DNA from 4 places in the Ensifer sp. Root127 genome. Region 3 is predicted to be linked to each of the others. Evidence: riboswitches for the same ligand, from Rfam matches in the RefSeq annotation. Region 3 holds a riboswitch; each other region holds the start of a gene.
What was found. A riboswitch is a leader RNA that binds a small molecule or an ion and turns the genes downstream of it on or off. The one in region 3 is predicted to bind cobalamin.
Positions count from the first base shown of each region.

Region 1: it holds a riboswitch for cobalamin, as region 3 does, so the genes downstream of both, ASD03_RS27630 (CbtB-domain containing protein) here and cobU (bifunctional adenosylcobinamide kinase/adenosylcobinamide-phosphate guanylyltransferase) in region 3, are expected to answer to the same signal.
Region 2: it holds a riboswitch for cobalamin, as region 3 does, so the genes downstream of both, ASD03_RS02765 (aromatic ring-hydroxylating dioxygenase subunit alpha) here and cobU (bifunctional adenosylcobinamide kinase/adenosylcobinamide-phosphate guanylyltransferase) in region 3, are expected to answer to the same signal.
Region 4: it holds a riboswitch for cobalamin, as region 3 does, so the genes downstream of both, bluB (5,6-dimethylbenzimidazole synthase) here and cobU (bifunctional adenosylcobinamide kinase/adenosylcobinamide-phosphate guanylyltransferase) in region 3, are expected to answer to the same signal.

Region 1 covers NZ_LMDX01000034.1:21,093-25,138, forward strand. Annotated here, with positions in the region: gene ASD03_RS27625 (CbtA family protein) at 1-793, opposite strand, end outside; gene ASD03_RS27630 (CbtB-domain containing protein) at 991-1,167, opposite strand; cobalamin riboswitch at 1,210-1,479, opposite strand; gene ASD03_RS27635 (TetR/AcrR family transcriptional regulator) at 1,478-2,170, opposite strand; gene ASD03_RS27640 (NAD(P)H-binding protein) at 2,274-3,104, shown strand; gene ASD03_RS27645 (anthrone oxygenase family protein) at 3,101-3,580, shown strand; gene ASD03_RS27650 (SDR family oxidoreductase) at 3,627-4,046, opposite strand, start outside.
Region 2 covers NZ_LMDX01000001.1:574,512-578,557, forward strand. Annotated here, with positions in the region: gene ASD03_RS02760 (hybrid-cluster NAD(P)-dependent oxidoreductase) at 1-852, opposite strand, end outside; gene ASD03_RS02765 (aromatic ring-hydroxylating dioxygenase subunit alpha) at 854-2,098, opposite strand; cobalamin riboswitch at 2,204-2,406, opposite strand; gene ASD03_RS02770 (DUF6656 family protein) at 2,723-3,322, shown strand; gene ASD03_RS02775 (L-threonylcarbamoyladenylate synthase) at 3,409-4,046, shown strand, end outside.
Region 3 covers NZ_LMDX01000012.1:197,404-201,449, reverse strand. Annotated here, with positions in the region: gene cobN (cobaltochelatase subunit CobN) at 1-137, opposite strand, end outside; gene cobW (cobalamin biosynthesis protein CobW) at 209-1,273, opposite strand; gene cobU (bifunctional adenosylcobinamide kinase/adenosylcobinamide-phosphate guanylyltransferase) at 1,277-1,801, opposite strand; cobalamin riboswitch at 1,939-2,345, opposite strand; gene ASD03_RS15560 (adenylate/guanylate cyclase domain-containing protein) at 2,655-4,046, shown strand, end outside.
Region 4 covers NZ_LMDX01000012.1:363,280-367,325, forward strand. Annotated here, with positions in the region: gene ASD03_RS16345 (phytanoyl-CoA dioxygenase family protein) at 1-1,021, shown strand, start outside; gene ASD03_RS16350 (SDR family oxidoreductase) at 1,113-1,934, shown strand; cobalamin riboswitch at 2,012-2,221, shown strand; gene bluB (5,6-dimethylbenzimidazole synthase) at 2,266-3,057, shown strand; gene ASD03_RS16360 (DUF2865 domain-containing protein) at 2,966-4,036, opposite strand.

The DNA of each region.
Region 1 (4,046 bases), on a different contig from region 3:
ACGCCTTGGCGAAACGATCGTTGATGAAGCCCGACACGACGCCGAGAACAATCCAGAACGCGAGCGTGGTGGCAAGGGCTGCCACGGCGAATTCAGCGCCGAGCACGGCCGGCACATTGCTGGAGATGTCCGACGGTTGCGGCGCGCCATAGACATGCGGTGCCGCGATCAGCACGAGGCCGATGATCTTGGCGGCGATCTCTTGCCGCAAGACCAGCAGATAGAGACCGGCGGCAGACAACAGCACGGTTGCACCCCACCAGACCTGGCGGTCGCCGAGTTCCGCGGCCGGGAAGCCCGGCAGTTCCGGCGGCAGACCGATTGCCGGCAGCATGTGCACGGCAAGCCAGCCGCAGGCGCCCCAGAGCGCGCCGTTCCTGAGCGTGATCGGGTAGCCGATGACGAGGCTGACGCCGGCGAGCAGCAGCGCGAAGCCGGAGCCGGTCACCAGATTGGCGATCAGCGTGCCGGAAAAGCGGCTCATGCCGAACATGATGCCGCCTTCCTCGTGTTCGCCCTCATGGGCGTAGGCAGGCGTGATCGGCGACAGGGCGTCAAGCAAAGCGCCAATCGGCGAAACCGCCTTCAGCGACGAATGCTGGTCGTGGTTTGCTGCGGCCGGATCGGCCGTTCCCGGCTGAACGGCTGGTTGTTCGCCGGCGGCCGGTGCCTCGCCTTCGAATTCTTCCGCGTGCAGGATCAGCGGTACGACGCGCAGTTCCTGGGCGCCGGTCATGAAGACACCGGCAATCAATCCAGCCACGATCGCGGCCAGAAGCGTTCTGACAATCATTTTCGATATCCCTCGATATCGGCGCGCCATGCATCTGGCAGGCAGCGCCGTGTCCCACTGGCAAATATGCGAACGGCTCCGTCCGGCAGATCTTCAATCTGCATCAGACGCGAGCAAACGCGTCCGGCTGTCTGCCGGAAGCGTTTTTGTCCGCAGCTATGTCGATGCGGAACGCAAGTCGCGTCCCGGAACATCGCTTAGTGGCAGGGGAAGCCATAGGAGTGGCGGGTGTCGTGCGCGGTATCGTGCAGCACGGCCGAGTTCGCCAGGCCTGCGCCGAAGACGAGGAAGCCGCCGATGAGGAGCGCGATGATACCTGCGGTCAGACGATCGCTGAGGGAGAGCGGAATGCTCGAAACTGTAGATGTAGCCATGACAACCTCCGTGATGGCGTCGGGATCTTTCCCGGTTTGGGCCCTATGCCCGCATCGACTGGCAGGTTTCCTGGCTCAGGACGTCGGGTGAGATCACCCTGGATTTGCCTCGCCTTCCCAGAGCAAGGGCCGCCCTCTCGCGGTCTTGTCTCCAGTGGCTTCTTCCGGATCGCTCCGGAACGGCGCATTCACGTCGCTCTACAGTCGCGGGGTCGGCCGTGATTTGAATGCCCAGCATGGGTCCATCCGTCACGTTCCCGTTTACTCCCGAAACGCGTTCGCGTTGCGGGAACCAATCGATCCACGATGATTAGGATCGCACCCCGGAGATGTCAATTAGACTTGCGCCGCCGCCCGGTCCATCCGCGACAAAATCACGAAGGATCATGCGTTTATAGGCTTCGACGATCTGGTCGCCCTCTGCTCTGGTGACGGAGACCGCAAGCCGCATCGTGCAATCGCCGAGATGCATGATCAAAAAGGCGGCGCTGTCGATCGTTTCGCGCGGCGTGTCGGGCGCAAACCGAGCCCAGACGTCGGCCAGAAGCTGGCCGCCGGCACGGCTTTGCAAAAGGTCGATCTCGCGCAGCGCCTTGTCGGCCTGCATCGCTGACCAGATGTCGCGCATCACAGGCTCGGCCAGGAACATATCGTAATAGATGTCGAACAGCATGGAGAAGGCGTCACGCAGTTCCGAGATCGACGTCACCGTGGCAAGCTCGGCCCCGATGCATTCATTGCAGACCGCATTGTAGCGCTCGGCCAGCGTGCGCACGATCGCCGCCTTGTCGGGGAAGTACTGGTAGAGGGAGCCGATCGAGATTCCAGCCTTTTCAGCGACTTCGCTCATGCGCATGGCGTCGCTGCCCTTCTCCTGGATGATCGCCGTGGCGCAGGAAAGGATGTGCTCGACGCGCTCGCGGCTGCGCTTCTGGCTGGGCGTGCGGCGCAGCGCCGGCTCGTCGTCAGCGGGGATTGTGGAAGGGCTTGCATCGGGAATCATGAGTAATGCTCACATTTTGACTTGACTCCTAAAATACGAGGATTTATCACATTTGCAAATGTGAGAGATGCTCATGTTTTGCAATCAACCTCAGGAGGAAGCGATGACTGACAAACTCACACTGGTTCTGGGCGGTACGGGCAAGACGGGGCGGCGGGTGGCGGCCCGCCTTGAGGAGCGGGGTATCGCGGTGCGCATCGGCGCCCGTTCGGCATCGCCTTCCTTCGACTGGACGGATGAGGCGACCTGGGCGCCCGTGCTTGAAAATGTCGAGCGCATCTATATCAGCTACCAGCCGGATCTGGCGGTGCCGGGCGCCGTCGAAACCATCCGCAAATTCTCGAGGCTTGCCGTTCGCTCGGGCATCAAGCGGCTGGTGCTTCTGTCGGGGCGCGGCGAGGACGAGGCGGAAGCGGCCGAGCGCGAACTGCAGGCCTCCGGCGCCGACTGGACGATCATCCGGGCAAGCTGGTTCTTCGAGAATTTCAGCGAGGATTTTTTGACCGATTCCGTTCGCAGCGGATCGGTGTTCCTGCCGCCGGATGAGATCACCGAACCCTTCATCAGCACCGACGACATCGCCGACGTGGCAGTTGCAGCCCTTCTGGACGAGGGGCATGTCGGCAAGGTCTATGAGCTGACAGGCCCGCGGCTGATGACCTTTGCCCAGGCCGTGGCCGAGATCGCGACGGCTGCCAACCGCCGGATCGGCTATCAGTCCGTGCCGGTTGCCGACTTCACGGTGCAGTTGCGGGCCGACGGATTGCCTGATGACTATGTCGAACTCATCCGCTATCTCTTCACGTCGGTGCTCGACGGGCGCAATTCGCAAGTGACGTCCGATGTCGAGCGCGTGCTTGGGCGCAAACCGCGCGACTTCGCCGACTATGCCCGGGAGACCGCTGCAACTGGTGTCTGGAGTATCGCCGCATGATCCCGCTGATCCCCGCTCTGGCGTTTGCCGCCGCAATCGGCTCCGGCCTGATGGCCGGGCTGTTCTTCATCTTCTCGGTCTGCATCATGCAGGCTTTGTCGCGGCTGCCGGCGGAGCAGGGGATCGCGGCGATGAACGCCATCAACGTGGTGATCCAGAATCCGCTGTTCCTCAGTACCTTCATGGGCACGGCGCTTCTGGGGCTCGCGCTGGTCGTCGCGGCCTTCATCTGGGGCGGTAACGGCAGCCTGCTGCTGGCGGCCGGCGGCATCGCCTACGTCGCCGGCGTGCTGATCGTCACCATTATCTTCAACGTGCCGATGAACGATGCGCTGGCGGCTGCCACGTCTGGGCAGGCTGCCACCGAAATCTGGCAGCAGCACTACCTGACCGACTGGGTCTGGTGGAACCATGTGCGCACGATTTCCTCGATCGGCGCTCTGGCGCTGTTCATTCTGGGTTTTGCGCGCAGCTGAAGAGAACGACCGACGCGACCCTGTGAAGGTCCGCCGGTCGTTCATTTCAATCAACCAGCGAGCCGCAGGTGAGGTTGGCGATCGCGCCGGTCATGGCGCCCGCCCGGTCCGAGGCGACGAAGGCGGCATAGTCGGCGACCTCGTCGAGCCTCGGGAAACGGCCGAGCAATGTGCCGGACTTTGCCCGACCGTCGAGCATCTCCTCCACAGTGGTATCGAACCGGTCGGCAAACCCTTGAAAGACGGCGCGCGCATGCGAAGCTGGCAGTGCCTCGGGAATGGCATCCGGCCGCAGGCAGATGACGCGGATGCCATGGCTGCCGAGTTCGCCGGCGAGAATGCGCGAGAAGGTCTCGATGGCGCCGCAGGTGGTGCCGTAGCCGAGGAAACCCGAGCCGGACATGCGCGAGCCGGGCGTCGAAAGCGTCAGGATGACACCGCTGCCGTTTCTTTCCATCTGCGCTGC
Region 2 (4,046 bases), on a different contig from region 3:
GAAGACCACCTTGGCGCCTTGCGCTTCGGCGTCGGCTGCCGCCCCTGCCCTGACTGCTATCTCCTCGGCTGCCGGTGCTGCCGCCGGCTGGAAGCTTTCCTCGTGATAGCGGCTCATGTCGAAACCGGCCGCCTTCAGCAACTCGCGCACGCCGCGCATGAACGGCTCCGGACCGCAGCAAAACACTGTGCGCTCCATGAAGTCGGGTGCAAGCAGCGGCAGCTTGGCGCCGTCGATGCGGCCGCGCAGCCCGTGCCATCCGTGCCTTGACTCATGCCCCTCGACCACGAAGCCGAGGTTTAGCCCGGACATCTGGCGCGCCAGCACTTCCAGTTCCGAGCGGAACAGAAGGTCGTCTGGCCGGCGGGCGCAGGAAATGAAGGTGACGTCGGTCTCGGGAACGCAGTCCGCCATCCAGCGCGTCATCGACATCATCGGCGTGACGCCGGAGCCTGCCGATATGAAGAGATATTTTTCGCCGGGATGGCGCACGAAGCTGAAATCGCCGAGCGGACCGAACGCCTTCAGCCGCATGCCGGGCTTCAGGTGATCGAACATCCAGCGCGTGCCGATGCTATCGGCTTGCGCCTTGACGGTGACGGCGATCGACAACGGCCGGGAGGGCGTCGACGACAGCGTGTAGGTGCGCATGACCGGCTCGTCGGCGACCGGCAGCTCGAGCGTGACGAACTGCCCAGGCAGATAGCGGAACCAGGCCGGCTTTTCCGCCCGGAAGGTAAAGGTCATCACATCGGCGGTCTCGATCACGGCCGATGTGCATTCGAGCATGTTCTGCCTGTCGATCCAGACATGAAGCTCGTCGAAATGATGGAACGAGGATGCCATCTGCATGTCAGGCGACCCGGGAAAGCGGAGCAGCCTCGCCCTGCAGGCGCTGTTCCATGAACTTGCAATACCACTCGACGAACTGCATCACGCCGCCTTCGTGTTCGGGCGAATAGGGGCCTGACTGGTAGGCCGGCGAGCGAATACCAAAGGCGTTCTCCTCGACGATCTGGCGGTCCTGATCGTTGGTCTCGGTCCAGACATGCGTCAGTTGCTCGAGATTGTAGTCGACGCCTTCAACCGCGTCCTTGTTGACCAGCCACTTGGTCGTCACCTGCGTCAGCTCCGGGCCGAGCGGCAGGACGCGGAAGGTGATGGCGTGGTCGGCCAGCACATGGTTCCAGGTCGAGGGATAATGGAAGAGCAGGAGCGTGCCGATATGCTTCTGGCTAACGTCTGCCGACAGTTGCCGCCGCACGGCGCGGGCGCCGGACATGGTGTAGCTCTCGGCGTCGTCGATCAACGGCATGCGCGCCGAGCGGAACTGGCCGGTCTCGGACATCCGGAACTCGCTCGGCAGTCCGGCTGCTTCGCATTTCGCCCAATGCGCGGCAATGACGGGATCATCCTTGGCGCCCTGCACACCGGTCGCCGTCGGCGCTTCGGGATAGGTGCGGCAAAGTTCGGGGTGGTTGGCGGCACAATGGTAGCACTCCCGGTTGTTTTCCCAGACGAGTTTCCAGTTGCCCTTTTCGATGATCGTGCTTTCGAAGGCGACCTTGGTTTCACCCAGGCGGTGCGGCGCAAGATAGGGCGCGACCATGTCGCGGAACGGGCCGAAATCCATCGGCTGCTCGGACAGGTTGATGAAGATGTAACCGCCGACGGTCTCGCAGTGGATCGGCTTCAGGCCGTGGGCCGCCTTGTCGAAATCCTCGCCCATCTGGCGGGCAAAGAGCAGCGCGCCGTCGAGCTCATAGGTCCATTGGTGATAGGGACAGACGAGCTTGGCCGAAGAGCCCTTGTGCTGCGCGCAGACGCGAGAACCGCGATGACGGCAGGAATTGTGCAGGGCGCGGATCGTGCCCTGTCGGTCGCGAACGATAATGACAGGATAATCGCCGACCTGGACGGTGAAATAGTTACCGGCACGCGGGATCTCGCAGTCGTGGCCGATGAACAACCAGTCCTTGTACCAGATGCTTTCGAGATCCTGCCTGTAGTAGTCGGGGTCGATGTAGAAGGCCCGGTCGAGGCTGTAGCCGTCGCGTCGACCCTTCAGCTTGCGGAGCATATCGCCCTTGATGTCCATGTCCTGTCCTCGTTCGCCTTGTTTCGGAGAGGCAGGACTGGAACCCGCACGGGCGCATTGCCTGTGCGATGACGGCTCCGATCCGGCTGCCCGCCGCAACCCGTTACGGTCTGTTCGCGTCAAGGCTGGTTTCCGGGCTCAGGAGCCGTCCGCAAGGACCAGCCCGGCGCCTTCCCGGACGGAACCGTCCAGTGGCTTTGTGCCGTGGCTTTCGCTCCACCACCGTTGCGGGGGCAGCGCCGGGTTTTGACCGGCTTCCCAATTCTCCGCCTTCCCTAAAAGACAGCACCTTGAGTAGGCATATCTAATCGCGGAAGCCATCGTCGTAGCTGCCGATTAACGACATCCGATTCCAGAAAGACGACACAGCACATCAAGCGCACCAAACGCCCTGTGATTGATCATTTTTCATTGTAAACAATAGGATAGCTCAAGGATTGAGCAATTGTCGCTTTTTCCGGCAAGGCTTGCGAGAAAGCGCGGATCCTTCGCCATTTTGCGACATGTCTTCCCGTGACGCGGGGCAAGGCCCACCGACGCGAGTGAAATCTTCCATTAACCATAATGCATTAGCGTCGCCTGACGGAGAAACCGGCCGAACCGGCAAACAGCGCATTGAAGTTCATGGCAAAGCTCAAATACTACGACGCCGCAGCCGAGAAGCTGCCAACGATCGCTCCGAAGACAGCGGTCCACACCGAGTTCCTGCGCACCGGCCGCATAGAAAGGCGTCAATGGTCGCAGCGCGAGCGGCGTTATCTGAGCTATGACGAGGTTGCCGAGCGCACCGCCCACAAGCTGACGACCGCCGGCGAAACGACGCACAAGCGGATGAACGGCTTCCATACCTCGATCCAGTTTCCCAAGATGATCTTCCACCGCACGCTCACCGGTCGGCCGCATCTCGGCTATTGCCATGTCACGGCGGCGAGAACACATCTCGCCCCGTCCAAGGACGTCACCTGGTCGTTCTATTTCGCCAACTTCTTCTGTGACCTCGGCGACGAGAAACACTTCTTCGAACGCATCCAGACCGGCTATTCCCGAATGTACTTCGCCGTTGCCATCGAGCCCGATGCGCCAGAGGGGCAGATGACCATCAATCGCAGCGTTCGCGACAACGGGCTGCTCTTTCGTACCGACGACCCGAAAGTCGCGCTCAAGAACGTGCTGATGCTCGGCGCGCGCGACGAGGCATTGAAGCGCATCATTCGCAGCCTCTGAAGCGCAGACCCGGTTGCCTGAAGAAAATCGTTCTGTTTTCACCGTGGCTCCTTTAAGGAAGCCTCGGAAAGGGAAACGGAAGCGACATGGCCGAAATCATCGATACACGGACCGAGCCGGAACGGGCGATCGAGCGTGCCTGTGCGGTGCTTGCCGAAGGCGAGCCCGTCGCGATTCCGACCGAGACGGTCTACGGCCTGGCAGCGGACGCCACCAATCCCGATGCGATCAGCCGTATTTATGAGATGAAGGGGCGTCCACGCTTCAACCCACTGATATCGCATGTGTCAGACATGGCGATGGCTGAAGCCCATGTGACATTCGATTCGTTGTCGCGGCGCCTGGCCGAAGCGTTCTGGCCCGGCCCGCTGACGTTGATCCTGCCCCAGCGCACAACAAGCACCGTGCACGCGCTTGCCTCGGCCGGCCTCGACACGCTCGGCATCCGCATGCCTGATGGCTTTTCACGTCGGGTGATTGCCCGCTTCGGCCGCCCGCTCGCCGCACCGAGCGCCAATACGTCGGGCAAGATCAGTCCCACAAGCGCTGCCCATGTGGAAGCCGATCTCGGGCCGCGCCTCAAGCTCATTCTCGACGCCGGCTCTGCGGAGATCGGGCTTGAATCGACGATCATCAAGGTCGAGGACGGCGCGCTGCGCCTGCTGCGTCCGGGCGGTCTCGACGTCTTCGAAATCGAAAGGCTGACCGGCCTTACCGTCTCGAG
Region 3 (4,046 bases):
CGGCCATGGGCCGCCGCGATCGACGAAAGCTCGGTGTCGGCGGCCGACAGGAAAAGCACGTCGGCCGGCGTTTGCCCCAGGTCGATCGCCTCGTTGCCGTCGGCGATCGTTCCTTTCTGGGCGAGAAGCAGATGCATGTTTCTGTCCGTTCGAGCAATTCCAGGAAAAGCGTGAAATGGCTTTCCTGGAATTGCGTTGCTTCAAGGAGTTAGGCGAGTGCGGTGATGGCGGCGCGCACCGCAGCTTCGTCCATGTCGTGCAGGCCGATGACGACGAGGCGCGTACCGCGCTTCTCGCCAGCCGCCCAGGCACGGTCGTAATACTGGTCGATGCGGGCGCCAACGGCCTGGATCAGCAGGCGCATCGGCTTGCCGGGCACGTCGGCAAAGCCCTTGAGGCGCAGCACGTCATGCTCTGATATCACGCCCTTGAGGCGATCGATGAAACCTGCCGGATCGGCAATCGCGCCGAGCTCGACGACGAAGCTGTCGAACTCGTCATGAGAGTGCTCCTCGCCGGCCTCATGTTCCATCTCGTGGTGAGACTTGCGGTTGGCGATATCGCTTTCCGTGCCGACGCCGAGGCCGAGCAGGATGGCAGCGGCAACTTCGCCGTTCTTCGCCTCGATCATTGTTGGCTTGCGGTTAGTGCGCGAAGCGACCTCGTCGCGCACGGCCTTGAGGCCGGAGGCGTCGATCAGATCGGTCTTGTTGAGCACGATCAGGTCGGCGGCGGTCAACTGGTCCTCGAACAGTTCCTCGATCGGGCTTTCGTGGTCGAGATTGTCGTCCTCGACACGCAACGCATCGACCTTGTCATGGTCGTCGGCAAAACGGCCGGCGGCAACGGCGGCACTGTCGACCACGGTGACGACGCCATCGACGGTGACTTCGCTGCGGATATCAGGCCAGTTGAAGGCGGCGATCAGCGGCTGCGGCAAAGCGAGGCCCGAGGTTTCAATGATGATATGGTCAGGACGATTTTCGCGCTCGAGCAGCTTGGTCATGGTCGGGATGAAATCATCGGCAACCGTGCAGCAGATGCAGCCATTGGTAAGCTCAATGATATCGTCTTCCGAGCAGGCTTCTGCGCCGCAGCCCTTCAGCACGTCGCCGTCGACGCCGAGATCGCCGAACTCGTTGATGATGAGCGCAATGCGCTTGCCATCGGCGTTCTGCAGCAGATTGCGGATCATCGTCGTCTTGCCGGCACCGAGGAAGCCGGTGATGACGGTCGCCGGGATCTTGCCCTGGTTGGCTCTGGCAGTGGTCATGGATCAACCCTTCATTTTCAGCGGCAATCCGGCCGCGACAAAGTAAACTTCCGCGGATTTCTCCGCAACGATCTGGTGAAGCCGGCCGGCATGGTCGCGGAAATCGCGGACCATGCGGTTCTCGGGCACGATGCCGAGGCCGACTTCGTTGGAAACAAGGATGAGGCGCGCCCGCGCCTCCGGCAGGAAAGCGGCAAGGGCCGCGAACTCTGCCGCCATGTCGCGCCCTTCCATCATCAGGTTGGTGACCCACAGCGTCAGGCAGTCGACGAGCACCACGCAGTTCTCGTCATCGATGCGCGTCAGCAGCGAAACGAGGTCGAGCGGCTCTTCATGCGTCGTCCAGCCTTCGCCGCGCCTTGCCCGGTGATGGTCGATGCGCTCGCGCATCTCGTCGTCCCAGGCACGGCCGGTCGCGACATAGTGCATGCCGAGCCCGGAGGCTTCGACGAGCCTTTCGGAAAAGCTGGATTTGCCGGAACGGGCACCGCCGAGGACCAGAACCGGCCCGGCATGGGAAATGCTCATGTGCGTTGCAGCCTCACGCGCTTGGTCGCGAATTCGAGCGGCAACAGGATTTCACCGCGCCGACGGCGCGTTCGGGAAACGATCGATGAGCCAAGACAACCTCCGTGATGGCGTGGGAAGCGGGCTTCCCTTCGGGCGGAATGCCCCTGTCGGACGGCAGGTCTCCTGGCTCACGGCGTCACGAGCCCACCACATCGCGCCCCGCGTGATCACGCGAAGACCGATGCTTGGGCCCGAACGGCCCGCCTCACCTTCCCGGCGTTTTCTGGTTTCGTGAAAGGCGGACGATTCGTAGAAGAAGAGGCGTCCAACCCGGCTGATCACGAAGCCACGCCAGTGGCTTTTCCGGCTGAATTCCAAACCGCCTTCGATTGCCCCATGCAATCGAAAGGAAGCCGGCTATCAGCCCGATGGCGAACCCTGACCGTTCTACAGTCGCGGGGTCGGCTGCGATAAGGATGCCCGATTTGGGTCCATCCGTCACATTCCCAATTATTCCCCCGCATCGCCACGATCCGGGGAAACCATCCAACGTCAGATGATTAGGAAGCGGGCGCCGCAAAGTCAATCGACGCGTGCGACACGCCACCCGTCGAGATGCGGCGCGCGACAATTTGCCGGCAGCAGGCCGCAAAGGCCACTCCTGCATGTTTTTATCCTTAGATGGTATTCGACCTAAGGATAAAAACATGCAGCAATTCAAAGTGTTACAGCGACCTTTGCGCGTCCAGTAAGACGCGCGGCGCTGTAGTCGACGTCGGAGCGGACGCTCCACGGCAACTGAACTTTATTTTAGCAACGTCAGATATTGCGATAGAGTAGCCGAAAGTCGTTTCGATTATCCGGAAGGCAGATGGAACGCAGGCTCACCGCCGTGATGATTGCCGACGTTTCCGGCTATGGACTGCTCACCCAAGCCGACGAAGAGGGTACGTGTGCCCGCTTTCAGGCCGATCTGCACGGCCTGTTCGAACAAAGGATTGCCGCACATCGCGGGCGGTTGATCAAGACCATGGGCGACGGGTTATTGGTCGAGTTCCAGAGTGTCGTCGAGGCGGTCCGTTGTGCGGTGGAGGTTCAGCGCGCGAAATCCGAAAGCCGCGGCTCCGATCAGGGTCGACTGGAATTCCGCATCGGCATCAATCTTGGCGACGTCATCGTTGAAGGCGACGACATTCACGGCGATGGAGTGATCATTGCCGAGCGCCTGCAGAGCCTCGCCGAACCGGGTGGGATCATCATCTCCGGCACCGCCTACGACCAGGTCGAGAAGCACCTCGATGTCGGCTTCGTCTTTCTCGGCGAACAACGCCTGAAGCATATCGAAAAGCCGGTGCGGACTTACCGGCTGGGGCTGAACGAAGCCCGCCCCGGCAGCGTAAAGGTCGCTGGGCGCCACGCGAAGCGCTGGGCGGCACTCGTTACGTCTGCTGTCGTGCTCGGCGCTGCTGCCGGCGTGGCCTGGTGGCGGCCCTGGGAGTCGCCTGTGGAAACGGTCCAGATACAACCACCGAACCTGACCGCGCCGGACAAGCCGTCGATCGCGGTGCTTCCGTTTGCCAACGTGAGCGACGATCCCAGGCAGGAGTATTTCGCCGATGGCATGACCGATGGCCTTGTCACCGAGCTGGCTCAGGTATCCGGCTTGTTCGTTATCGCGCGTAACTCGACCTTCACCTACAAGGGCAGGGCGGTGACACCCAGGCAGGTGTCCAAGGAACTCGGTGTCCGATACGTCCTCGAAGGCAGTGTGCAGCGTGCCGGAGAACAGCTACGGATCAATGCTCAGCTCATAGATTCTCTCAGCGGCGGCCACGTTTGGGCCGGCAAGTTCGACGGTTCACTTTCCGATGTCTTTGCGCTGCAGGACGAAGTGATGCGCGGCATTGCCGACGCGCTTGCGCTTCGGTTGAATCCTGACGAGCAGATGGCCTTCGGACGCAAGGAAACGACGGTCCCGGCGGCCTTCGATGCGTTCCTGCGCGGCTGGGAGCATCACCGGCGCACGACCCCCGAAGATTTTGCAAAGGCAGTGCCTTTTTTCGAGCAGGCGATTGCGCTCGATCCTGCCTATGGACGAGCCTATGCCGCCGCCGCCATGGTCTACGCGCGCGTCTACCTGTGGCGTTGGCATTATCGGCTTGATATCTCGCGGATCGAAGCTAGAGCCAAGGCGCTACAATTTCTAAGGACCGCGCAGAAACACAAAACAGCGCTCGCCTATCAGGCGGCCGCTCTCCTGTCC
Region 4 (4,046 bases), 170 kb from region 3:
TGCCGCCTGCGCCACGACCGAGGGGCGCCGCGCTGCCCTGGCCGAAATCTGCGAGGTGCTGGCAACCGGGCCCGGGGTGGCGGTGTTCAAGCACGCCTATGCCGACACATCAGTCATCGATGCGGCCAGCGGCATCTTTGACGCCATCATCGACGAGCAACACCGCACCAACAGTGGCGGCGGCGACCACTTTGCCAAGCCCGGCGCTAACGACAGGATCTGGAATTCGCTCGAAAAACACTGCCTGAAAAGCCCTGAGAACTTTGCCGCCTATTACGCCAACGCCATCATCGCGCTCGTCAGCGAAGCCTGGCTTGGTCCGAACTACCAGCTGACGGCGCAGGTCAATCGCGTCAATCCCGGCGGCGCGTCGCAGGCGGCCCATCGCGACTATCATCTGGGATTCCAGACCTCTGATGTCATCGAGCAGTATCCTGTTCATGTGCACAGGCTGTCGCCGGTGCTGACGTTGCAAGGTGCCGTTGCCCATTGCGACATGCCGATCGAGAGCGGTCCAACGCTTTTCCTTCCCTATAGCCAGACCTACGTGCCCGGCTATCTCGCGTTGAAACGTCCGGAGTTCCGGGCCTATTTCGACCAGCATCACGTGCAGCTGCCGTTGGAAAAGGGCGATGTCGTCTTCTTCAACCCGGCTCTCTTCCATGCGGCCGGCAGCAATCATTCGACTGATATCAAGCGCGTCGCCAACCTGCTCCAGGTCTCCTCGGCCTTCGGGAGGGCGATGGAGACCGTCGATCGCGCCAGGATGAGTGCAGCCCTCTACCCGGCGCTGACCGCACTCGTGGCATCCGGCACGCTTTCGGCCGATGAGGCGGCCAATGCGATTGCGTCCTGTGCCGAGGGCTATTCCTTCCCGACCAATCTCGATCGCGATCCGCCGCTGGGCGGTCTCGCGCCGAAGACCCAGGCGCAACTGATGCATGAGGCGCTGGCAGGCAGGTGGAGCGATGCGGATTTCAGAAGCGCGCTTGGCGAGCAGGCACAGCGCAAGCTGAGCTGAACGGCAGAATCGATCTTTCCGGTCCCCGGCGTTCTGCGGCGGGGGCCGGTCGCCCTGTTTTCATCTCACTTTCAATTCTGGGAGGACTTTCATGACCGAGCAATATGGCCGTCTCGACGGCAAGATCGCCATCGTCACCGGCGGGACGCAGGGGCTGGGCGCAACGATCGCCAACCTGTTTGCGGAACGTGGGGCTAAAGGTGTCGTCATCTGTGGACGCAACGTTGCCAAGGGCGAAGCGAAGGCCGAGCAGATCCGCAAGGCAACCGGCGCGCAGGTACTTTATGTCGAGGCAGACCTCGAAAAGGTCGAGGACGCGCGCAAGGTCGTCAGCGCCTGCGACGCCACATTCGGGCGCGTCGATGCGCTGGTCAATGCGGCGGCGATCACCGATCGCGGCACCATCCTGGACACCAGCCCCGAACTGTTCGACCGGATGTTCGCTGTCAATGTGCGCGCACCGTTCTTCCTGATGCAGGAAGCGGTAAAGCTGATGCGGCGGGAGGGCACGCAGGGCACCATCGTCAATATTGGCTCGATGTCGGCGATGGCCGGTCAGCCGTTTATCGCCGCCTATTGCTCGTCGAAGGGGGCGCTGGAGACGCTGACCAAGAACACCTCCTATGCGCTGCTGCGCAACCGCATTCGCGTCAATGGCCTCAATATCGGCTGGATGGCGTCCGAAGGGGAAGACCGCATCCAGCGCGAATTTCATGGGGCGGCAGACGACTGGCTCGAAAAGGCGGCCGCCAGCCAACCCTTCGGTCGGCTTGTCGACCCCAAGGAAGTCGCGCGTGCCTGCGCCTATCTCTCGTCGGATGAGTCCGGCCTGATGACGGGGTCGGTCATCTGCTTCGACCAGTCGGTGTGGGGCGGCTATGACGGCTCGCCGCATCCGGTCGCGCCGCTCTGACATCTGACGCTGTCGCGAGGCCCTGTGGAGTGACCGGCAAGCGACGCCGGACTTGCTTGTCATTCCCTGTGGGCTGTGCCCTTATGACGCCGTCAGGTGCCCGCAACGCGGGAGAATCGGGAATCCGGTGTTATTCCGGAACGTGCCCAACGCTGTGACGGGGACGACTGCCTCTAGGGATTTTGAGCTTGCTCAAGATCTTGCCACTGGATCTTCATGTGATCTGGGAAGGTGAGGCGGCCGGTTGATCCGAAGTCAGAAGACCGGCCTGGCAAGATAGACCGATATCCGCGCGGACGGCGGAAGGTTGTGCATTGTTGGGGATCGAACGATGCTGACTGACGCTAATGGCGGCCTTGCGGCTGCAGAGGCCTTTTCATCCGACGAGCGCGAAGCCGTCTATCGAGCCATCGAAACGCGCCGGGACGTGCGGGATCAGTTCCTGGCCGAACCCTTGCCTGACGATGTGGTGATGCGCCTGCTCAATGCTGCGCACCGGGCGCCATCGGTGGGTTTCATGCAACCGTGGAATTTCGTCGTGGTCCGGCAGGCCGAAACCCGCGAGCGGGTATGGCAGGCCTTTTCCCGCGCCAACGACGAAGCGGCATTGATGTTCGATGGCGACCGCCAAGCGAAATACCGCTCCCTGAAGCTGGAGGGGATCCGCAAGGCACCCTTGAGCATCTGCGTCACCTGCGACCGCACGCGCGGTGGAGCGGTCGTTCTCGGGCGCACCCATAACCCGCAGATGGATCTCTATTCCACCGTCTGTGCCGTGCAGAACCTCTGGCTTGCGGCGCGCGCCGAAGGCGTTGGTGTCGGCTGGGTCAGTATCTTTCATGAAAATGAGATCAAGGCGATCCTCGGCATTCCCGATCATGTCGTGATCGTCGCCTGGCTTTGCCTCGGATATGTCGATCGCCTTTACCAGGAGCCGGAACTTGCGGTTAAGGGCTGGCGCCAGCGGCTGCCGCTGGAGGAGCTGGTGTTCGAGGAAGGCTGGGGAACCTGCCGAAAGGCAGACGCTGCGATCAGTTGCTCTGAACCGGCTGGTAGCCCGGACCCTTCGGATGGCGAAGGTCGATCGACGTTTCCTCCTGGGGAAGGAACGTCGGCCCGATGACCCGCACCTTGCTCTTGGCGGGATCGTAGGGGCGCTCCTCCGCAGCCGCCTTGGCGGTAGGGGCGGCCGCTTCCTTCTTGCCCTCGATGACGATGATCGACGATTCGCTGTTGCCAGTGTTGCCACTGGAAGCCTTGGGCGTCGTCGCGATCTTTGGAATCTGGCAACCGCAAATGCCCGGCTTGCCGACGCCGCGCGTCCGATAGGCAAAGGCGTTTGGCAGTTCTTTATAGGGGCGTCCCGTCGAGGCGGAGACCATCTGGTCGCTCTCCTCGGTCGCCAGGTCGTGGAAAAATAGTTCTGTTTCGGCACCCGGGCAGCGGGCGCGGCAGGCCTGCTCGTCGCGGGCGAAGTCCACAGGGCTTGCCTCGGACGAGATCGGGAAGAAGGCGCCATCGCAAGTGCGCACGCACATGGTGCGAAGCGTGCCGGAATAGACGCCGCTTTCCGGCGGGTAGGTGCCCATTTCGCCGTCCCGCAGCATTGGTCCGTAGCTTTCGTCCGGCGGCAGATCGCGCAGGATGTTGCGGTACGTTTCCGGCTCGTCCGGGTCGGCGGTCGCAAATTCCTCGCTGCCACCATAGCAACCGTTGATCTCGAGGGCGGCGAGGATGCGCCGGCGCGTATCGTCTCCATCGCCTGACATCAGCTGCTGGCGCTCCGATTTGAGGATGCGCAGATTGTCTTCCATCTCGGCGATCAGACTGTTGATGTCTGTGCAGATATCCGGGTCGCCGCCGTTGAAGACGACGACGCTGCCTGTGCCGCAGCCGGCGCGTCGGCGATCGTTGCGCGCCCGGCGCAATTCGATGTTCTGTCGGGAAATCGCGCTCGCATAATCGCGGGTATCGGCCGTAGTTTCGATGGCGGCGGGCAGTTCGGCGAGCCGAGTGTTCAGGCGGTCGCACACGCTGGAGGCCAGCGCCTGATCGGCAAGAACCAGAAGCAGCGGCAAGGTCGCCGCGGCTAGGGTTTTCATGTTCCGGAAC